DNA from 3 places in the Mediterraneibacter sp. ICN-202921 genome. Region 1 is predicted to be linked to each of the others. Evidence: predicted binding sites of a transcription regulator. Region 1 holds the regulator's gene; each other region holds the start of a gene.
What was found. Region 1 encodes NrdR, which represses ribonucleotide reductase genes. Its sites were predicted from a motif close to CACAANATNTTGTG; they were not measured.

Region 1 (7,932 bases):
GCCTGCAGTTCTTTTAACAACTGTATGATCTGTGCCTGTACCGTTACGTCTAACGCAGAAAGTGGTTCATCCGCAAGAATAAACTTTGTCCCTGTAATAAGAGCCAGTGCGATACTGACACGCTGCCTCTGTCCGCCGCTTAGTTCTTTTGGATACCGGTCATAAAGATCTTCTGGAAGATGAACCCGGCGCAGCATTTCTTCCGCCTTTTTCCGGCGTTGTTCTTTTGTATATTTCTTTTCTGCCTTCAGCGGTTCTTCCAAAAGCCAGCCGATCTTTTTCCTGGGATTCAGAGATTTGTAAGGATCTTGAAAAACCATCTGCGGACGTTTTGTATACTGGATGATCTCTCCTTCATATTCTTTTAAAAGTCCCAGCACACATTTACAGAGCGTGGATTTTCCACTCCCGCTTTCTCCCACTAATCCAACCATTTCGCCCTCATAGAGCGTGAAAGAAACATCCTCAAGTATCTGTTTTTTCCTCCGCCCTTCCCGATACCAGGCATTTACATGTTTTAACTCCAGCACTTTATCCTTCATGCATTTCACCAGCCTTTTCTTTCAACAGATCGTAGTACATGCTTCCCTTCGTCCTTGAAGGGATCGCCTCGATCAGTTCTCTTGTATAAGCTGTCTTTGGATCTGCAAAAATCGCTTCCGCCGTACCTTCTTCCACGATCTCTCCCTCTTTCATTACAAGCACACGGCTGCACAGTTCTTTTACGACCCGCAGATTATGCGAAATAAACAAGATCCCCATCTTATATTTTTGATTCAGTTTCTTCAATAATGTTAAGATCCCTTCCTGGGTATGCACATCCAGCGCCGTCGTCGGTTCGTCTGCGATCAAAAGTTTCGGCCTGTCTATCACGGCTGCGGCGATCATCACTCTCTGGCGCATTCCTCCTGACAACTCATGAGGGTATTTCTTATAGACTGACTCTATATCTTTTAATTCTACATCTCTTAAAGCCTGAAAAGCCCTCTCTTTTCTTTCTTTCCGGGACATCTTTTCATGCAGCAGAAGTGTTTCCTCCACCTGGCGCCCAATGCGCAGCGTCGGATTGAGTGCCGTCATTGGCTCCTGAAAGATCATGCTGATCTCTTTTCCCTGTATGTCTCGCAATTCCTTCCCTGTCAGAGAAAGCAGCTCCTTTCCTTCAAATGCTATCTTTCCACTCTCAATCCGTGCATTTTTCTTCAAGATCCCTGCGATCGTCAGCGCCGTCATTGTCTTCCCAGAGCCAGATTCTCCAACGATGCCTAAGATCTCTCCACTGTCCATAGAAAAAGAGATTCCTTTTACGACTTTTTCCAGAGTGCCCCTGTCCTCAAACCAGATGGACAGATCTTCTACTCTTAGCATTATCTTCCACCTCCGAATCTATCCAGGATCCCTTCTCCCAGCATCCCCACACCAAGGATCAAAAGCACAAGAAAGACGCCGGGAAATACAGCACACCACGGACCTCCTGCCAGATATGTCTGGGCTTCTGAAAGCATCCTGCCCAGGCTGGCATCCGGAGGCTGTACACCGATTCCCAGATAACTCATCCCCGCTTCCGCCAGAACCGCATTATTAAAACCGATCGCCAGTGCCGACAAAAGTGCAGGAAGAATATTCGGCAGAATGTGTACAAATAAAATTCTGGGTACCGATACGCCGATCAGTTTTGCGCTGATCACATAGTCCTCTTTTGCGCACCGCATAAATTCTCCCCGGACAACTCTGGCAAAACTGGGGATAAACGCAATCCCAAGCGCCAACATAACTTTATACGTACCCGGTCCCGAAATACTTACAATGACCAATGCCAAAAGAACACTCGGGAACGCCGCCAGCGCGTCGTTGATCCGCATGAGTCCTTCGTCCAGCCAGCCGCCAAAGTATCCTGTTACTGCTCCGAGCACACTTCCGATCGTTCCTCCGATCACGATCGTTCCTGCCGCAATCACGAGAGTATTGCCTGCCCCTGCCAGCACCCGGCTCAACACATCCCTGCCAAACTGGTCTGTGCCAAATACATGGGACAGGGACGGTCCTTTGAGTTTCAATGTGCCTGCCATTGCTTCCGGGTCATAAGGCGTCCAAAAAAAACCTGCTATGATCAGGATCGTCATAAAAATCGTCAAGGCAAGACCTGCCGTAAAATAGAAGGAATGTACTTTCTTACTTTTTCTCATATCTCGATCCTCTTATCTAATCTTCGATATAACAGATCCACCGCCACATTGATCACAAGGATCACCACAGCGAGCCAGACGATGACTGCCTCTACTACAGGATAGTCTCTTTTTGCGATCGATGTGATCAGCGTCCTTCCAAGCCCTGGAATTCCAAATACCTGCTCTACCACGATACTGTTCGCTATCACATCCGCTATCATCACTCCCAAAAAAGTGAGAACCGGCAGAAACCCATTTTTAAATACATGCACAAGCAGGATCCTCCATGGACTGTTTCCCCGGCTCCTTGCCGTGCGGACATACTCCTGCCCCATCTGGGAAAGCATAGAACTTCTTAACATCTTCATCGTCATCGCCGCCTTGGGCAGTGCGATCGCCAGAGAAGGCAGCACCAGATATCCCAAAAATCCACCTATATCTTCGGTATAAGAAATATACTCTCCCGGGGTAAACATGTGAAAAAATAGACCAAATACGACTGTCAGGATCATACCAATAAAAAACGGAGGCACTGACATCATAATCTGATTCAGTACAAGAAAGATCTTGTCCACCATCCGGTTTTCAAAACGGACACATAGTATCCCCAACGGAACAGATAATAGAAGGATACCGATAAAGCTCATCAACGTCATGGCAGCTGTGATCGGAATCTTATCTGCGATCAACTCCTTTACCGGAATCTGATAGGAATAGGATGTGCCCATATCCCCTGCCACAAAATTCTGGATCCACTCTCCATACCGGACAGGCAGGGGCCGGTTCAACCCCATCTCATCACGCAGCGCTTCTACTTTTGCTTCGGTCGCTTCTGTACCGAGGATGGTTCGGGCCGGATCCCCCGGAATGACCTCAAATGCCAGGAAAGCAAGGATACTGACAATTAATAATGCGATTATAAGACCTGTGATTTTTTTTATTAGAAATTTCATGCTTTCCTCCCATGGGACCCTGTATACATATCGTTTTTCTCTTTTTTATACGCTACTCTACCTTATATATCGCGGACATATCCTGCACATACAGCGGATAAAACTCATATCCGTCATACGCATCACTGATCGCGACTAAATTGGCAAGATCCTGTATATAGACATTTGCCGCTTTTTCTGTAAGGATCCCTTCCAGTTCTTTATATAACGCTGTCTGTTCCTCCTCATCTATCGCCGCGATCGCTTTTTGGAATGTCGCATCATACTCTTTATCGTTAAAATTGATAAAGTTTCCATCCGCGTCTGAGACAAATCGTTCCAACATAGCACGCGCTGACAGATTGGAAGCGTCTACGCCGACGACCGTAGACTGGAAGTTTCTCCCCGCGTAAACATCCTCCAGCCATGCCTCCCATTCGACCGGTTTGATCGTGGCATTCACCCCGATATTCTTGAGTTCTTCGACGATCACCTGGGCCGTATCCACATGCGGCTGATCTGCCGAACACACCGTGATCTCCAGATCAAAACCATCTTCATAGCCGGCCTCTTTTAACAATTCTTTTGCTTTCTCATAGTCCTGCGCATAATATTTCGTATACGTATCGTCAAAATATTTTTTCAGTCCCGGATACATACTCGTCCCTACCCGGACTCCTTTTCCATCCGCGATCATTGCCATGATCTCCTCCGGATCGATGGCATAGCACAGCGCCTGGCGAACCTTTTCATTGTTCAAAGGTTCCGCGTCATTATTCAGATACAGCGCCTGCACCAGGTTCATCGTACCTTCTTCAATATGGAAGCCTTCCGTAAGTTCCGCCGCCTGCGCAGACGTCAGGCGCATATACATATCGATAGAACCACCTTTTAGATTCGTCACTACCATATCCGCATCCGCTACGATCTTAAATTCCACTTCGTCTAAATGTGCTTTTTCTCCCCAGTAATCCTCATTTTTCTTCAAAATGATATTCTCCTGCGGGGAACGCGACACAAATTGAAAAGGACCCGTTCCTACCGGTTCCGTCTCCAGTTTGTCATATCCTTTCGGGATAATAGCCGTTGTCATATAGGCAAGAAATTCCGTATTAGGCTCTGACAGGCGTATTTCTACCGTCTTGGCATCCAGTATATTTACACTCTCGATAATAGAATACGCCGATACGAGCGGTTCTCCATTCGACGTATCGGCGCATCTGTCAATTGAATATTTTACATCTTCTGCCGTAACGTCACTCCCATTATGGAACTTGACTCCATCACGCAAGGTAAACGTATATACCTTTGCATCTTCTGTTATTTCATAACTGCTTGCTACGGCTTCTGTTAAATTTCCATCTTTATCTGGTTTTACCAGACCTTCATATACATTAAATAAAACCTCTTTTGTTCCTGCCGCAACTGCTTTATGTGGGTCAAGACTGTCCAAATCCTGGGAAATACCAACACGGATACTTCCTCCTTCGACCGGTTTCCCTGAAAGTTCATTCTCGGTTGCAGACCCTGCCTCTTTCTTGTCACCTGAACACCCGCTCAGTGCAACAGACAAGACAAATGTCAACACCAAAAGAATCGCTGTTCCTCTTCTTTTCATGCTTGTCTCCTCCTTCAAATAACCTTCATTATTAAATTGTCGAAATTATTGTAAGTGATTTTTCTGCATTTTGCAAGTGTTTCCTTTACAAAAAGCAGGCAGATTGTGTATACTTAAAGACAGAATAAACTGATAGTAAAAGTAACAAGAAAGGCAGGTTCTTATTATGAAGTGTCCATATTGTGGTCATCCAGATACAAGAGTGATCGATTCCAGACCAGCAGAAGATAAAAACTCTATCCGCAGACGGCGTTCCTGCGATGAATGTGGAAAACGTTTTACTACCTATGAGAAAGTAGAGACTATTCCCCTCATCGTCATCAAAAAGGATAATAACCGTGAACAGTACGACCGCTCCAAGATCGAACACGGTATTTTAAGCGCTTGCTATAAACGCCCTGTTCCGGCAAATGAGATACAAAAAGCCATTGATTCTGTTGAACTGGAGATTTTCAACAGGGAAGAAAAGGAGATCCCAAGCAGTCTGATCGGTGAGATCGTCATGGACAAACTAAAAGCGCTGGATCCCGTAGCGTATGTAAGATTCGCCTCCGTCTATCGCGAGTTCAAAGATGTCAATACCTTTATGGATGAATTAAAAAAATTCCTTCAATAAAAAATCTCAAAAGCAGAGAAGAAATAGGCACTGTCCTGCAAGACCTGTGCTATTTCTTCTCCGTTTTTTATTTCTACAACTTCTGTAAAAATTTCTCTTCCTGGATCTCTACCAGTATGATATCCGGTCCTATTTTTTTTATACAGGCAAAGGGGATCACATACTCGCTGTCCGTTCCCAAAAAACCACAGATTTTCCCCGGTCCCGGGATAATGATCGCCTCCACACAGCCATCGCAGATATTCATTTCAATATCTACCACACAGCCCAGCCTTTTACAGTTGCATATATTGATCACTTCTTTTTCCCTTAATTCGCAGATCCTCAATCCTATCCTCTCCCGGCCGGATATATCCTCTTGCTGTCAATATATGCAGAAGTACAGCAGACTGTGCAGCAGAACATGCAGCTGTATCAGCCCATAACTTCTTTATCGATTACTTTCCAATAAAGCGCATGTTTTTCTATAAACTCAGACACCAGGTACAATAGAAGTCCAATAGCGCTCAATAAAATAACGGCGTTTAAGATCAGTTTAATATCAAAAGTCTCCCTGCCCAGATTTAATAAATATCCAAGACCTGCTTTCGCTCCGATCATCTCTCCGATCACCGCGCCTGTCATAGCCTGGGTCAGAGCTAATTTGATACCAGACAAAAGCATCTCAACTGAATACGGCAATTCTATTTTCACAAAACGCTGCCAAGGATTTGCTTTTAAAATCTTCATTAAATTATAAACATTCGGATCGATCGAACGGATGGCCGATACTTCATTTATCATAATCGGAAAGGACACGACAAGTATTACAAGCGCGGCTTTGGACTTAAGCCCCAGTCCCATCCACAATATAAACAGTGGAGCCAGCGATATTTTAGGAGCTGTCTGGATAATAATGACAAACGGCATGATCAGACGCTCTAAAATCTTTATCTTTGCCATAATGTATCCTAATACTAGCCCTATAGCAATACCGATCAAGGTTCCTAAAAATATTTCCTGCATCGTCACTGCTATATGCGGCCAGATCGTTCCCCCTGTAAATAATTCAATAAATGAGAGCAAAAGAGCATAGGGATCCGGCAGCACATAACTGGAGATATGGAAAATTTTAATGTATGCTTCCCAAATGATAAGTAATATCGGGAAAACAATGACTGGAAGAATGATCTTCCTATTTTTTCGATAAAACATAGCTCTTTATTCTCCTTATTTTCCCGGTGTATATAAAAGTTCTTCCGCTTGGAATCCCTCGTCAATAATTCCGTATTTTACTGAATCGTCGATCAATGCCTGCCACTTTTCCGGATCAGAGGCCCCGATTCCCTTTTCTTTCGTATACTCACTCTGCCATAATGTCGGAATAAACACTTCATTTAAGATCTGTACTGCCACATCTCTTTTCGCTGTATCAAACGTCTGCGCATGATTTTCTATAGAAAAATCTACTGCTTCCTCTGCATGTCCATCTATGACATATTCAATACCTTTTGTAAGTGCTTTTGTAAATCCTTCTATCACTTCCGGTTCCTTGTTTGAAAGTTCTTCACTTGTGATCACAACGTTTCCGAAGGACGGCAGAAACTGGTCGCACAAGATCTCTTCCGCTTCATATCCCGCATTGTTTAATTCGATCGTTCTTAATTTCGAAAATACGATCGCATCGACCTGACCTTCTGTCAGAGAGTTCAAGATCGCCCCTGTCCCGATCACTTCTACTTTCACATCATCTACTGTAAGTCCCGCCGACTCCAGCGCTGCCTGCAGCTGAAAATAATTGGCGCTGCCAAGACTTGTAACAGCCACTGTTTTTCCTTTTAAATCTGCCGGTTCTTTGATTCCGGAGTCAGCGCCAAAGATGATCGCGCCCAATCCTTCCTGATATGTCGTATGCGCCACTTTTACCGGGATACCTTTTGATTTTGCCGCTACTACCGCATCTGCATTCGGAAAACCAAAATCCACATTTCCACTTGCTACATTTGTGACAATATCTGCTGCCGCAGCATAATAGAACTCCACATTTAATCCTTCTTCTTTAAAATACCCTTTCTCCTGCGCCATATAAAGCGGAGCGTAATATGGCACTGCCGCTCCATCGATCTGAATAGAAACCGTCCTTAAACCGCCTGCTTCCTCCTTATTTTCCTTCTGCTGTGCCTGTCCGGTCTGCTTAGTGTCATCGGCTGTTCCGCTGCCGCAGCCGGCAAGAACAGATACTGCCATTGCAACACCTAATACTACTGCTGTGATCTTTCCTTTTAACTTCATGATTCTTTTCCTCCTTTTATATAACGTTTATTTAACTTCCAAGCTCCTTCCAGAGCTAGCATACACATTCTTCTCTGTGCCTTTGCATTGTCCACCTCCCATTGATCTGTGACCCGGTTGCAGTGCACGGAACAAATACTTCCGGCATATATGTTCTGCAGAGATGCCATCGTATAGATCGTCTCCGCTTCCATTTCCAAATTGACCAGATTCAATTTCTGATATTTTTCCAATTGAGAAGCTTCATCATATTCCTTTTCATAAGGAAGTGCTCTGCCTTGTCCGTGGTAAAAAGACGCGATAGACGCACAAATTCCTGTATAATAC
Region 2 (7,932 bases), on a different contig from region 1:
GCGGCAGAAAACATCCTCATCAGGAATTGATCCAGATTGATACAACGAATATTTTGTTCATCTGCGGAGGAGCTTTTGAGGGAATCGACAAAATTATAGAGACACGGCTGGATCGCAAGTCTATCGGTTTCAACGCAGAGATAGCGTCAAAACATGAATATGATATTGATGTGCTTCTGCACGAAGCACTTCCCCAGGATTTAGTAAAATTCGGACTGATCCCGGAATTGGTAGGGCGTCTTCCGGTTACGGTATCGCTGGATATGCTGGATAAAGATGCGTTGATAAGGATCCTGACAGAGCCTAAGAGCGCGATCGTGAAGCAGTACCAGAAGTTATTGGAATTGGATGGGGTAAAATTGGAATTTGACAAGGATGCCTTGACTGCGATAGCGGAGACTACCCTTGCCAGAAAAACCGGCGCCAGAGGATTGCGTGCGATCATGGAGAATATCATGATGGATACGATGTTTAAAGTACCGTCAGACGACACGATCAAAGGATGCCGGATCACAAAGGAAGTTGTTCAGGGAACGGGCGTGCCGCTCTATGAGTGTGATGGAGAAGAACGCCGGTCGTTTTTGACATCTGAGAGTGCTTAATATTTCAGGCGGGTGCAGAGGATAGACCATGTACCTGCCTTTTCTATATCAAGATCCAGGAGGAGATCATATGAAGAAGGAGACGAGAAGCCTCCCTATGGTGGCGCTTCGAGGAATGGTGATCATGCCCGGCATGGTCGTACATTTTGACGTAAGCAGAGACAAATCTGTCGCAGCGATCCAGGAGGCAATGATAGAAGAACAGAAGATTTTTTTGACCGCACAAAAAGACATAGAGACGAAAGACCCAAAGCTGGAGGATGTGTATGAGGTCGGGACTGTAGGTACGATCAAACAGATCATCAAACTGCCGAAACATATCGTACGAGTGTTAGTCGCAGGAGAGACCAGAGGAATCTTAAAACGTATGGAATATGAAGAACCTTATCTGCGTGGTGAAGTGGATATCGTAGATGACTCGGATATCACGGTGCCGGAAGATCTGAACGGAGAAGCACTGCTGCGGGGTCTGAAAGATATGTTTGTGGAGTATGCGGCAAAGAAGGGGAAAATGTCCAAAGAAGCTGTGGCACAGATATTGGAGATCAAAGATCTTAAAACGCTGTCAGATGAGATCGCGGCGAATATTCCGTTATATTATGGTGATCAGCAGGAAATACTCAGTGAAACAGATTTTTGGAAACGATATGAACTGCTTTGCTTCAAGTTAGTGAATGAAGTGCAGATCATGGACATCAAGGAAGAAATACAGCAGAAAGTAAAAGAACGTGTGGATAAGCACCAGAGGGAATATATTTTAAGAGAACAGTTAAAGCTTATCAGAGAGGAGCTGGGGGATGACACGACGCTCTCGGACGCAGAGGAATTTGAACAGGCTGCAAAGAAGCTGAAGGCTCCAAAGGAAATAAAAGATAAATTGAAAAAGGAGATCAGCAGGTTTAAAAGTTCTTTGAATTCTCCGGCAGAGAGCGGTGTGATCCGGACATATATCGAGACGCTTTTGGAAATGCCGTGGGACAAAGCGGTCAAAGATTCCACAGATATTGCATATGCAAAAGCGGTATTAGAAGAGGAACATTACGGATTAGAGCAAGTAAAAGAAAGGATCTTGGAGTTTCTTGCAGTCCGTACGCTGACAAAAAAAGGAGAAAGTCCGATTCTCTGTCTGGTGGGGCCGCCGGGAACTGGAAAGACTTCTATCGCAAAGTCACTGGCAAAGTCTCTGAAAAAGCCCTATGTACGAATTTCCCTGGGCGGTGTTCGGGATGAGGCAGAAATACGGGGACACAGAAAGACCTATGTGGGAGCCATGCCGGGACGTATAGCCGGCGGGATAAAAATGGCAGGCGTAAAAAATCCGCTTTTGCTTCTGGATGAGATCGATAAGGTCAGCACAGATTATAAAGGCGATACGTTTTCGGCTTTATTAGAAGTTTTGGACAGTGAGCAGAATCATAAATTCCGTGACCATTATCTGGAAGTGCCGCTTGACCTGTCAGAGGTTCTGTTTATCACGACGGCAAATACACTTCAGACGATTCCAAGACCCCTCCTAGACCGGATGGAAGTGATCGAGATCAGCAGTTATACAGAGAATGAGAAGCTGCATATAGCCGCAGAACATCTGATCCCAAAACAGATGGAAAAGCATGGACTTTCACAGGAACAGCTTACGATCAGCAAGAACGCGATCTGGAAGATTGCCAGAAATTATACAAAAGAGGCGGGGGTACGGCAGTTAGAGAGAGAAATAGGAAATATCTGCCGTAAAACAGCCAAAGAGCTTTTGACGACCGGAAAGAAGAAAATAGCAGTGACCGAAAAGAATATCCATAAATATCTGGGAAGAGAAAAATATACGTATCAGATGGCAAATCCAGATCCGGAGATCGGTATTGTCAGAGGACTTGCCTGGACGAGCGTAGGCGGAGATACACTGCAAATAGAAGTAAATGTTATGCCGGGAAATGGGGAAGTCATGCTGACAGGTCAGTTAGGCGATGTGATGAAAGAGTCTGCTCAGACAGGTATCAGTTTTATACGCTCTGTCAGTGAACAGTATAAGATCTCAGAAACATTTTTTGAGAAACATGATATTCATGTACATATTCCGGAAGGAGCAGTTCCGAAAGACGGCCCTTCTGCTGGGATCACGATGGCGACAGCTATGATTTCCGCCATTACGGGGAGAAAAGTACGTTCCGATCTGGCAATGACCGGGGAGGTGACATTAAGAGGAAGGGTACTTCCTATAGGCGGACTGAAAGAAAAACTTTTGGCAGCAAAAAATGCGGGAATAAAGACGGTTCTTATTCCGAAAGATAATAAAGTAGATGTGGAAGAGTTGGCTGCTGAGATTACAAGAGGAATGCAGATCATACCTGTAGTAAATATGGATGAAGTGTTAAAGGAAGCACTTGTCCCTGCTCACGGTGAAGAAGAAAACAAAGGATAGGGAGGGGGAGAGCATGGTAATAAGAAGTATAAATTTGGAGACAGTCTGTGGAATCACGAGTAAGCTGCCGGCAAATGAAAAGCCGGAGATTGCGTTTGCGGGCAAATCCAATGTAGGAAAGTCTTCTTTGATCAATGCATTAATGAATCGGAAATCGTATGCTAGGATTTCTGCCACGCCGGGGAAAACACAGACAATCAACTTCTATAATATCAATGAAGAATTGTACCTGGTAGATCTTCCGGGATACGGATATGCAAAGGTGTCAGAGGAAGAAAAGCGGCAGTGGGGAAAGCTGATCGAACGATATCTGCATGCTTCTGGGCAGCTGCAGGCAGTGTTTCTGCTTATTGACAGCAGGCATGCGCCTTCTGCCAACGATAAAATGATGTACCAATGGATCGTGGAGCAAGGATTCGCACCGATCATTATTGCTACAAAACTGGATAAACTAAAGAGAAGCCAGGTCCAGAAACATATAAAGATGATAAAAGAAGGATTAGATCTTGTGCCGGGAACAAGAGTGATCCCGTTTTCTTCCGTTACAAAACAAGGAAGAGAGGAGATTTGGGAACTGGTCGAGACAGAATATTTGGGTAAGACAGAGGTGGAAATGAATGGAAAATAGGCGCCCATATTGGCAGGTTACGGTCAGCCTGCTCTTTAGTTTATTAGCAACAGCAGCATTTGTCATCATTGGGATAAAGGCGATCGGCTTTTTTATGCCTTTTGTGATCGGATGGATCATATCGGCGATCGCAGCGCCTTTGGTAAACTGGTTGGAGAGAAGGCTAAAGATCGTAAAAAAATTAGGATCTGCGCTGATCGTTATACTGGTGCTTGCATTGATCGTGTTTGTTCTGTATTTTGCTGTCAGCAGGGTCGTAAATGAAATCGGAGATCTGGCAAGGAATTTTCCGGAATTGTACGCACAGCTAGAAAGCGGCCTGAGACAGATAGGCGATACGCTGTCAGGAGTTTTTGAAAAACTGCCGGAGGGAGTACAAAATGGCTGGAACACGATTGTGGCAAACCTGGATCAGTATATGGGAGACTGGGTATCCAAAGTCAGCGAGCCTACAGTAACGGCGGCCGGAAATTTTGCAAAAAGCCTGCCGTCTTATCTGATCGGGTTTATCGTAGCGATCATGTCTGCATATTTTTTTACAGTTCAGAGAGAAGAAGTGATCCAGTGGTTTAAGAAAGTTTTTCCGGAATCGGTCACGAAGCGCATGTCCCTTGTCATGGATAATCTGCGGTATGCGGTAGGAGGATACTTTAAAGCCCAGTTTAAGATCATGGGAGTTGTGTTTGTGATCCTTCTGATTGGCTTTGCTGTTTTGAATGTCCGATACTTTGTTCTGATCGCATTTTTGATCGCAGTTTTGGATTTTCTGCCGTTTTTTGGAACAGGAACAGCTATGATCCCGTGGGCGATCTACAAGTTTTTTATGGGAGATTATAAGATGACGGTTATTTTAGTCATTTTCTATATAGTTACCCAGCTCGTCAGGCAGCTTCTGCAGCCTAAGCTGGTAGGAGACAGTATGGGGCTCAATCCCCTGGTCACATTATTTTTACTGTATATCGGATATAGGATCAGCAGTGTCATCGGCATGATCCTGGCGGTACCGATCGGGATGATCCTCATGAATATGTGCCAGGCAGGGGCATTCGACTATATTTTTAATGACGTAAAGATCTTAGTAGAAGGAATACTAGGACTGCGGGAAGAAAGAAACTGAAAAAAAGTGAAAAGAAGAATATCAGCTCTGGTGATCTCCAAAAAATGGTGACAGAGCTGATATTTTGTGTAAAAACACAATATGTTGTATTTTGGTGTTGAAAATAATCTAATTCTAGTATATAATTGCTCTATATCTTGCTAGAATACAGACGGGAGGGGCGTATGACTATACAGAGAGAAGAAACAGAGAAAAAATTTGATACAGAGGGGATCGCAGAAGTATTACGGGAGATAGAGGAAGACTTCCCACAAGAAGTGTATGCACTGTCTATATTGGAAGAAAGAGCAACCGGCTTTTTGAAGCCAAAGATGGATAAGGAAGAACAGCTGGAGGCTTTGATCAATGCAGCCACAGAGCTGACAAGCCAGGAAGCTCCCGAATGGGAAAAGATTGCCGGAAGACTTCTGGCATTTTCGTTTTACAGAAAATTAGAGGCAGAAGAGGGAAAAAGAGGGATCCACGGCTTTTATGAAAAGATCTGTTATCTTACAGAGCAGGGGCTGTATGGAGCCTACATTCTGGAGGCGTACAGCAAGGAAGAAATATATGAGGCAGAGAATTATATAGAGCGTGAAAGAGATAAGGTATTTACATTTTCCGGCCTGGAACTGCTCTTGAAACGGTATGTCATATCGACGCATCAGCATGTACCGCTGGAAAGTCCGCAGGAAATGTTTTTGGGGATTGCGCTTCATCTTGCGATGAAAGAAAAACGGAATCGTATGGAATGGGTAAAACGCTTTTATACTGTCCTCTCTAAGATGGAGGTGACGATGGCGACTCCCACATTATCGAACGCAAGAAAGCCGTTCCACCAATTAAGTTCCTGTTTTATTGATGTGGTGCCGGATAGTCTGAAAGGGATTTTCCGTTCTGTGGATAATTTTGCCCAAGTGAGTAAATACGGGGGCGGAATGGGACTGTATTTTGGGAAAGTTCGTGCGGCAGGCGGCTCCATCCGAGGGTTTGAAGGAGCAGCAGGCGGAGTCATACGCTGGGTCAGGATTGTCAACGATACGGCGGTTGCCGTAGACCAGCTGGGAGTACGCGCAGGCGCAGCGGCGGTTTATCTGGATGCATGGCACAGAGATCTGCCGGAGTTTTTGCAGATCCGTACAAATAATGGAGATGAGAGAATGAAGGCACACGATGTCTTTCCGGCAGTGTGTTATCCGGATCTTTTTTGGAAGATGGCGAAGGAAGATCTGGATCAGGAATGGCATCTGATGTGTCCCCATGATATTTTTCTGGCCAGGGGATACTGTCTGGAGGATAGTTATGGAGAAGAATGGGAGAAAAAATATTGGGAATGTGTACAAGATGCGCGGATACCAAAAAGAACCATACGTTTAAAAGAGATTGTACGCCTTATTATAAAATCCGCAGTGGAAACCGGAACTCCTTTTGCCTTTAACAGAGATACGGTGAACCATGCCAATCCGAATCCACACAAGGGCATGATCTATTGTTCTAATTTATGTACAGAGATCGCGCAGAATATGTCTCCTATATCGACTGTCAGTACGCAGATACAGACAGAGGAAGGCGATACAGTCGTTGTCAATACAACAAAAGCAGGCGATTTTGTCGTATGTAATCTGGCATCCTTGACGTTGGGGAGGCTTCCTATACAGGATAAAGCTTATGTCAGAGAAGTGGTCCGCACAGTGGTGCGGGCGTTGGACAATGTTATTGATCTGAATTTTTACCCTCTTCCTTATGCAGAGATTACAAATGGAAAGTACCGAGCCATAGGACTTGGCGTGAGCGGATATCATCATATGTTGGCGAAACAGCATATAAGATGGGAATCAGAAGAACATCTTGCATTTGCGGACGCCTTATTTGAAGAAATCAATTATGCGGCTATAGAAGCGAGCAGTGATTACGCGGCGGAAAAGGGGAGATATAACTATTTCACAGGTTCAGACTGGGATACGGGCGCTTATTTTGAAAAGAGAGGATATGATTCTGTCCAGTGGAAGAAGCTGCGTGAGAAAGTAAAAAAGCAGGGCATGCGAAACGCCTATCTTCTGGCGGTAGCGCCGACCAGTTCTACGTCGATCCTTTCAGGGACAACAGCAGGGGTGGATCCGGTCATGAAGAAGTTTTTCTTAGAGGAAAAAAAGGGAGCTATGCTGCCGAGGACGGCGCCGGAACTGAGCGCGGAGACATACTGGTACTATAAAAATGCACATCTTATCGATCAGAAATGGTCGGTGCGGGCATGCGGGATACGGCAGCGTCATATCGACCAGGCGCAGTCGGTCAACCTGTATATCACGAATGAGTATACGATGCGGCAGGTGCTGGAATTATATCTGCTGGCATGGGAAAGCGGTGTTAAGACTATCTATTATGTCAGGTCGAAGGCATTAGAGGTAGAAGAATGTGAATCTTGTTCTTCTTAAGAAATGCTTTACTATATATCAAGAGGAGAGTCAGATATGGAGAAACGACAGATTGAAAGACCTTTGGAGCGCAAGCCTTTATTTAATCCAAACGGAGATACAGAAGTGCGGAAAAGGCGGATGATCGGAGGCAATACGACCAACTTAAACGACTATAATAATTTAAAATATCCATGGGCATCCGCCTGGTACCGGCAGGCGATGAATAATTTCTGGATCCCGGAGGAGATCAATCTGTCCCAGGATGTAAAGGATTATCCAAAGTTGGAAGAAGGAGAAAGAAAGGCATATGATAAGATATTATCCTTTTTGGTTTTTCTGGATTCTATCCAAACGGCAAATCTTCCCTGCATAGGAGAGTACATCACGGCTAATGAAGTCAATCTGTGTCTGAACATCCAGACATTTCAGGAATGTGTACATTCTCAGTCGTATTCGTATATGTTGGATACGATCTGTTCACCGGACGAAAGAATGGAAATCTTGTATCAGTGGAAGACAGATGAACATTTGCTTAGGAGAAATACATTTATCGGGGATTGTTATAACGCGTTTCAACAGAAAAAGGATGCGAGGACTCTTCTGAAAGTAATCATGGCAAATTATATTCTGGAAGGAATCTACTTTTATTCTGGCTTTATGTTTTTTTATAATCTGGCAAGAAATGGAAAAATGCCCGGTTCTGCCCAGGAGATCCGCTATATCAACCGTGATGAAAATACACATCTGTGGCTTTTTAGGAATATCATTTTAGA
Region 3 (7,932 bases), on a different contig from region 1:
TTTGTCTAAATAAACAAAAAAGGCCGTTCTTTTTTTCTTGTGTGAACATAGCATTGTACGTGCTGTGCGGATATACTGTTTTCATAAAGAATTCGCTGTCGGATGGGACGAGGCATACATCTTTATATAGAAAGAAAAGCCTTTACATCGGTGCTTATGAAATGATAAAGTAGGAGGAGACAGATATGATACACAGCCGTAGAGATATACAGTATTGCGAGGAACTTTTTAAAAGCTTCTATAATATAGGCGCTACCGCGGACGGAGGTGTTACCCGCCTCGGCTATACGCAGACCGAGGACAGAATGCATGAGACTTTGATCGCAGATGGAAAACAGATGGGCTATATGGATGTAACAGACGAAGTGGGAAATACATATATCTGCAACAGCATGGAAGAAAATTACTATCTGATCGGCTCACATCTAGATTCTGTCGTAGAGGGTGGCAGATATGACGGGGTGGCAGGCGTGATCGCCGGAATGATGGTGCTCCGCTGGGCGAAGGAAGACGAGTTAAAAGTTCCTATCCGGGTGGGGGCTTTTCGCTGTGAGGAATCCAGTAATTTCGGATGTTGTACGATCGGAAGCGGACTAATCACAAAAGAAGCCTACAAGCAGGATATTGAAGGACTTTTATCAAAAGATGGAAAGCTTCTTGGGGATATTTTTGCAGAAAGAGGACTGCATATCCGACCGAAAAAGATTGAGGGTGTCAGACAATATTTAGAATTACACATTGAACAGGGAAAGGTATTAAAGGAGTGTCATACGCAACTTGGGATTGTCAGTACAATAGCAGGTCCTATCCGGTATAGTCTGTATTTCCATGGAATGGCAGAACATTCCGGAACAACGCCGATGATGATGCGAAATGATGCATTGTGTGCAGCTGCGGAAGTGATACTGGAAGTGGAACGGATCGGGCAAAGAGAATCTATGTATCAGTCTGTAGCAACCGTTGGGGTATTGTATAACAGACCAAACGCAATGAATGTGATCCCCGGAGAAGTGGAGATTGGGATTGACATAAGAGGAATCGATCCGGCAAGTCTTGACAGGATTGAAAGAGGCGTGTTAGACTCTGCAAGGGCTATATGTAGAAAACGTAAAGTACAGTTGATCGAAGAGAAGTTAAGCAGTATTCCGCCGATAGAGATGACAAAGGATCTTGCACTTAAACTGGAAAAAGCGGCTCGTGAACTTCAGATTTCGAATCGAGTCATGGTCAGTGGAGCCGGTCACGACGCGATGTCATTTGCGTCTGTCTGTGATACAGCAATGGTTTTTATACCATGTGACAAAGGAATCAGCCATAATAAAATGGAATTTGCCACAATTGAAGATATCTGTAACGGTGCGCGGGTAATATATGAACATATTAGGAGGGAGAATCAGTGATTTTAATTAAAAACGGCAGGGTGATCGACCCTAAAAGTGGAACAGATGAAACACTGGATATTTTGATAGAAGAAGGAAAGATTGCGGGGATCGGAAAATATAAACGCAGCAACGAGTATGAGCGTATTATCGAGGCAGAAGGGAAAATCGTGGCGCCGGGTCTGATCGATGTGCATGTGCATTTCCGTGATCCTGGACTGACTTATAAAGAAGATATTGAAAGCGGTGCGAAGGCCGCAGCAGCCGGCGGGTTTACAACTGTAGTGTGCATGGCGAACACAAAGCCGCCGGTGGATAATGCGGACACGCTTTCCTATGTGTTGGAGAAAGGAAAGAAGACGGGGATCCATGTGCTTTCTGTAGCAGCAGTGACAAAAGGAATGAAGGGAAAAGAACTGACAGATTTTGCCGAATTAAAGAAAGCAAAAGCGGTAGGTTTAAGTGACGACGGGATTCCGATCAAAGACAGCCGCCTTATGTACGAAGCTTTAAAAAGGGCGAAAGAAGAAGGTCTTGCAATCAGTCTCCATGAGGAAGATCCTGACTTTGTATTCCAGGCCGGGATCAATAAAGGAGCCGTCTCTGAGTCTCTTGGGATTGGAGGAGCCATGGCGCTTTCCGAGCAGCTTATGGTGGCAAGAGACTGCACGTTGGCACTGGAAACGGGGGCTAGGGTCAGTATTCAGCATGTGAGTTCGAAAATTGCAGTGGAATATATCAGGCTGGCACAGAAACTTGGTGCAGATGTGTGGGCAGAGGCGACGCCCCAGCATTTTTCATTGACAGAAAAGGACGCACTTGAGAAGAAAACTCTCGCAAAAGTGAATCCACCTTTGCGTACAGAAGATGACCGTTATGGGATCATAGAGGGATTAAAGGATGGGACGATACAGATCATCGCAACAGACCATGCGCCTCATTCCGCAGAAGAAAAAGACAGAGAGATCACGAAGGCGCCGAGTGGGATGATCGGATTGGAGACAGCCTTGGCTCTTGGCATAACAAATCTGGTCCGTACAGGAAGCCTGACTATGGAATATTTCCTGAAAAAAATGACGCTGAATCCGGCAGAACTGTATGGACTTGACAGCGGATATATAGCAGAGGGGGCACCGGCGGATCTTGTTATCTTTGATGAATTTGAGAAATGGAAGGTGGAAAAATTCCATTCCAGATCCAATAATTCACCTTTTATTGGAGAAGAACTGTACGGTAAAGTGAAATATACGATCTGCAGCGGCAGAGTCGTATATGAGGATAAAGAATAAAACAAGGAGGCTAAGTATGGGAAAGATACTGGCAAATGAAAAACTGTCGGATGATTTTTATCTGATAGAAGTGGAGGAAAAGAATCAGGTAAAGGCCGGACAATTTTATATGCTGAGAGGATGGGAAGAATATCCGGTACTTTCAAGACCGATCAGTGTATTTGATGCAGATGGAGAAAAAGTATCCTTTTTGTATAAGAAAGTAGGAAAAGGAACAGAATTGATAAGCCGTCTGGAACCCGGAGAAATGCTTACGCTCAACGGACCTTATGGCAATGGATTTCCGGAAGATGTAAAGGGGAAAATCGCCATGGTAGGGGGCGGCGTCGGAATCGCGCCATTTTACTATACGGCAAAGAAATACAGAGAAGCAGGCACATGCAGCCAGATCGATATTTACCTGGGATTCAGCGGACAGCCGGTGTTAGAAACAGACTATCAGAATGTCGCAGATCATGTGACGATCGATGTGGGCGGCTTTATTACAGATTCTGTGGATCCTCTGAAATATGATGTGATTCTGACCTGCGGTCCGGAGATCATGATGAAAGTTTTATATGAAAAATGTGTGAAAGTGGGGGCAAGCGCTCCTCTGTATGTTTCTATGGAAAATCGTATGGCATGTGGGATCGGTATGTGCAAGGTCTGTACCTGTAAGACAAAAAGCGGAAATAAGACGGCCTGCAAAGACGGACCGGTATTTTTAGGAAGCGAGGTGTTTGCATAAATGAGTAGATTAAAGACAGAATTTGCAGGAATTGCTTTTAAAAATCCGGTGGTCCTTGCTTCCGGCACATGCGGATTCGGAAGAGAACTTGCGGAACAATTTGATATAGAGAAGTTGGGTGGATTATCGTCCAAGGGACTTATCGCGCATCCTCATGGGGGAAATGACGGTATCCGTATATGGGAAACACCCAGCGGCATCATGAATAGTGTAGGACTTGAAAATCCGGGGATAGAGGCGTTTATCGAAAAGGATCTGGATTGGGTCAATGAAAAAGACGTCGTTAATATCGTCAACATGGGAGGACACTCCAAAGAAGACTATTTTCGAGGGGCAGAGAGGCTAAATGATGTAGATCTGGATATTCTGGAGCTAAATATTTCTTGTCCAAACGTAAAAGAGGGCGGTATGAATTTTGGGGTCAAGACAGAAGCTGCCAGGGAACTGGTGCGGGAAGTGCGCAGGATCAGCAGACATAAACTGGTCGTAAAGTTGTCTCCGAATGCAGAGGATATTGTTTCTCTCGCCAAGATGTGTGAAGAGGAGGGGGTGGATGGTGTATCACTTGTCAATACATTCCTTGCGATGGCAGTGGACATAAAAAGAAAAAAAATGGTATTTAACAATGGATATGCTGGTCTGTCCGGCCCGGCTATCAAGCCGATCGCTCTGCGGATGGTGCACCAGGTGTGCAAGGCGGTAAAGATACCGGTCATGGGACTTGGTGGGATCACTACCTGGGAGGACGCGATTGAATTTATCATGGCAGGTGCGCAGGTGATACAGGTAGGCACTGCGACTTTCATGAAGCCAGATATTTCCCTGGATATTATCGAGGGCATGGAAAAATATATGGAAGAGAATCATCTGGATTCCTTGGATGAGATACGGGGGATTTTGTAGAACAGATTTGAAAACAACGAGGTTTGTATTCAAGTCTAAAATATGGTATGCTAAATAGGCGGCAGCAGTTTCTACTGTTTCCGCTTATTTTCATATTAAGAAAAATAGACGATAAAGGCAGGCAGCTGCAGAGGAGAAACAGATGAAAAAAATAGAGTTTTCAAATAAGATGAACCAGTTTGAGACAGGGATTTTTGCAGTGTTGAACGAGAAGAAAGAGGCACTGGAAAAGCAGGGGAGGAAGGTGTTTAATCTTTCAGTGGGAACGCCGGATTTTGCGCCGGCTCCCCATGTTATGGAAGCTATGAGAAAGGCCTGTGAAGATCCGCAGAATTATAAATATGCACTTTCAGATCTGCCGGAGCTTCTGAATGCAGTGCAGTACCGGTATAAGAAGCGTTTTGGTGTAGAACTTGAGAAAGAAGAAATCACATCCGTATATGGTACGCAGGAAGGTATGGCGCATATCGGGATGGTGCTCTGCAATCCGGGAGATATGATCCTTGTGCCGGATCCGGGATATCCTTTATTTGAGATGAGTGGGATCATGGCAGGCGCGAGAGTACAGACGTATCCGATTGAGGAAAAGAATGGGTATCTGCCCCAACTTTCTGAAATACCGGAAGATGTGCTGGAACAGGCGAAATATATGATCGTATCCTATCCGCTCAACCCGGTCTGTGTCTGTGCTCCGGATACATTTTACCCGGAACTGATCGCATTTGCAAAGAGGCATGATATTGTCATCCTTCACGATAATGCCTATTCTGATATTATCTTTTCCAGGGAAAAGGGCAGATCCTTCCTTTCTTTTGAGGGAGCTAAAGAGGTGGGGGCAGAATTTTATTCCCTGTCTAAGTCTTACAATCTGACTGGTGCGCGGATTTCCTTTCTAGTGGGGAATAAAGAAATAGTCCAGAAACTGAAGATTTTTCGTTCGCAGATCGATTATGGCATTTTCCTCCCGGTACAATATGCTGCCATAGCGGCTCTTACAGGACCAGACACCTATATTGAAGAACAGAGACAAAAGTATAAAGAACGGAACCAGATATTGTGCGGAGGGCTGCGCAGTATTGGATGGGATGTGCCGGACAGCCAGGGAACGATGTTTGTGTGGGCGAAGATTCCCGAAAATTACGAGACGTCGGTTTCGTTTTGTATGGATCTGATGGAAAAAACAGGAGTGATCGTAACACCGGGAAGCGCATTTGGAAAAGGTGGGGAAAGATATGTCCGCATGGCGTTGGTGGTGGATATACCGGTGATACAGGAAATGATTGGAGTATTGGATGCGTCCGGAATATTTTTAGACAAAAAATAGGGAGAGGGGAAGAAAGAATTTTGTGTAACATTCCAAGTTGACTGGAAAAGGAAGGAATGATAGTATAGGTAGTACTGATACATCATATAGGGAAGAAAATGGGATAAAAACACAAAATATGGTAAAAATAGGCGAAAAGGAGCAGGCGGCATGATCAAGGTTATTAAAAAAGACGGAACGAAGGAAGATTTTAATGTGCAGAAAGTTGTGGTGGCTGTCAATAAATCTGCATACCGCGCTTTGATTAAATTTAAAGAGGAAGAATTGGATTATATCTGCAAATTTGTCGAAGAGAAAGTGAAAGATCTGCAGATTACAGAGATTCCGATTGCAGAAATGCATAATGTGGTGGAGGGCGCTCTTGAGAAGGTAAACCCGGTGGTCGCAAAAAGTTATAGAGATTACCGGAACTATAAACAAGATTTTGTCCAGATGTTGGACGAGGTATATAAAAAGAGCCAGTCTATTATGTATATTGGGGACAAAGAAAACAGCAATACAGACAGTGCGCTTGTTTCAACAAAACGGAGTCTGATCTTTAATGAGTTAAATAAGGAACTGTACAAAAAGTTTTTCCTAACGGTAGAGGAAATACAGGCAATCCGGGAGGGATATATTTATATCCATGATATGTCGGCAAGGCGAGACACGATGAACTGCTGTCTCTTTGATGTGAAAAACGTACTGAGCGGCGGTTTTGAGATGGGGAATTTGTGGTACAATGAACCGAAGACATTAGACACAGCGTTTGACGTGATCGGCGATATTGTTTTGAGCGCCGCAAGTCAGCAGTATGGTGGTTTTACGGTTCCAAGTGTAGACGAGATTCTAGAGCCATACGCAGAAAAATCACATAAACGTCTGCTTGCGAAATATAGAGCTTTAGGATTGTCTGAAGAAAAAGCACAGGAAGTTGCATGGACAGATCTGGAAAAGGAGATGGAGCAGGGGTTTCAAGGGTGGGAATATAAGTTTAACTCAGTATCTTCCAGCCGTGGAGACTATCCGTTCATTACAGTGACAGCCGGAACACGGACGAGCCGGTATGGAAAACTTGCGACGATCAAGATGCTGGAGGTGCGACGGAAAGGACAGGGAAGAGAAGGACACAAAAAGCCGGTATTATTCCCGAAGATTGTATTTTTATATGACGAAGAACTGCATGGACCGGGAAAGCCGCTGGAAGATGTCTTTGAGGCGGGGATTGAGTGCTCAAGAAAAACAATGTATCCGGACTGGTTAAGCCTGACAGGTGAAGGCTATGTGCCAAGTATGTATAAAAAATACGGAAAGATCATCAGCCCGATGGGATGCCGTGCATTTTTATCTCCTTGGTATGAGAGAGGGGGCATGGAGCCGGCTGACGAGCGGGATGTGCCGGTCTTCGTAGGGCGGTTTAATATCGGTGCGATCAGTCTGCACCTTCCCATGATCTATGCAAAATCTATGCAGGAAAGCAAGCCTTTTTATGAGGTGTTGGATTATTATCTGAACCTGATACGTAAACTACATCAGAGGACATACGATTATCTGGGAGAGATGAAGGCTTCTACAAACCCGCTTGCTTACTGTGAAGGAGGGTTCTATGGCGGTAATCTGGGACTGTATGACAAGATCAAGCCGCTTTTAAAGTCTGCTACTGCTTCTTTTGGTATTACAGCATTAAATGAACTGCAGCAGCTGTACAATAAAAAATCACTTGTGGAAGATGGGCAGTTTGCAGTAGATACGCTTCAGTATATCAATGATAAAATAGAAGAATTTAAAAAAGAGGATGGACATCTGTATGCAATTTACGGAACACCGGCGGAGAATCTGTGCGGTGTACAGATACAGCAGTTCCGTAAGAAGTACGGGATCATAGAAAATGTTTCTGACAGAGAATATGTAAGCAATAGTTTTCACTGCCACGTAACAGAAGACATAACACCGATCGAAAAGCAAGATTTGGAAGGTCGTTTCTGGAATCTGAGCAACGGCGGGAAGATCCAGTATGTAAAATATCCGATCAGTTACAATGCAGAAGCAGTAAAATCCCTTGTCAGAAGGGCAATGGCAAAGGGATATTATGAAGGCGTAAATCTGTCTTTGTCCTACTGTGATGACTGTGGACATGAAGAACTGGATATGGACGTGTGCCCGCAGTGCGGCAGCAAAAATTTAACAAAAATCGACAGAATGAATGGGTATCTCTCTTATTCCAGAGTGAAAGGGGATACGCGGCTTAATGACGCTAAAATGGCAGAAATAGCGGAAAGGAAAAGTATGTAAAATGCGGTATCACAATATTACAAAAGACGATATGCTAAA

Region 2: the regulator NrdR is predicted to act here: its motif matches at 4,839-4,852, upstream of WKT01_RS13385 (ribonucleoside-diphosphate reductase subunit alpha).
Region 3: the regulator NrdR is predicted to act here: its motif matches at 5,733-5,746, upstream of nrdD (anaerobic ribonucleoside-triphosphate reductase).

The regions. Positions count from the first base shown of each region.
Region 1 covers NZ_JBBKBE010000003.1:74,875-82,806, reverse strand. Annotated here, with positions in the region: gene WKT01_RS03765 (ABC transporter ATP-binding protein) at 1-542, opposite strand, end outside; gene WKT01_RS03760 (ABC transporter ATP-binding protein) at 532-1,368, opposite strand; gene WKT01_RS03755 (ABC transporter permease) at 1,368-2,186, opposite strand; gene WKT01_RS03750 (ABC transporter permease) at 2,183-3,121, opposite strand; gene WKT01_RS03745 (ABC transporter substrate-binding protein) at 3,174-4,718, opposite strand; gene nrdR (transcriptional regulator NrdR) at 4,885-5,334, shown strand; gene WKT01_RS03735 (PRC-barrel domain-containing protein) at 5,408-5,662, opposite strand; gene WKT01_RS03730 (ABC transporter permease) at 5,749-6,528, opposite strand; gene WKT01_RS03725 (ABC transporter substrate-binding protein) at 6,544-7,605, opposite strand; gene WKT01_RS03720 (nucleoside phosphorylase) at 7,602-7,932, opposite strand, start outside.
Region 2 covers NZ_JBBKBE010000026.1:15,365-23,296, forward strand. Annotated here, with positions in the region: gene clpX (ATP-dependent Clp protease ATP-binding subunit ClpX) at 1-602, shown strand, start outside; gene lon (endopeptidase La) at 673-3,018, shown strand; gene yihA (ribosome biogenesis GTP-binding protein YihA/YsxC) at 3,032-3,646, shown strand; gene ytvI (sporulation integral membrane protein YtvI) at 3,636-4,763, shown strand; gene WKT01_RS13385 (ribonucleoside-diphosphate reductase subunit alpha) at 4,901-7,177, shown strand; gene WKT01_RS13390 (ribonucleotide-diphosphate reductase subunit beta) at 7,214-7,932, shown strand, end outside.
Region 3 covers NZ_JBBKBE010000001.1:329,908-337,839, reverse strand. Annotated here, with positions in the region: gene WKT01_RS01635 (M20 family metallo-hydrolase) at 186-1,400, shown strand; gene WKT01_RS01630 (dihydroorotase) at 1,397-2,668, shown strand; gene WKT01_RS01625 (dihydroorotate dehydrogenase electron transfer subunit) at 2,685-3,395, shown strand; gene WKT01_RS01620 (dihydroorotate dehydrogenase) at 3,396-4,298, shown strand; gene WKT01_RS01615 (aminotransferase class I/II-fold pyridoxal phosphate-dependent enzyme) at 4,441-5,622, shown strand; gene nrdD (anaerobic ribonucleoside-triphosphate reductase) at 5,773-7,893, shown strand; gene nrdG (anaerobic ribonucleoside-triphosphate reductase activating protein) at 7,895-7,932, shown strand, end outside.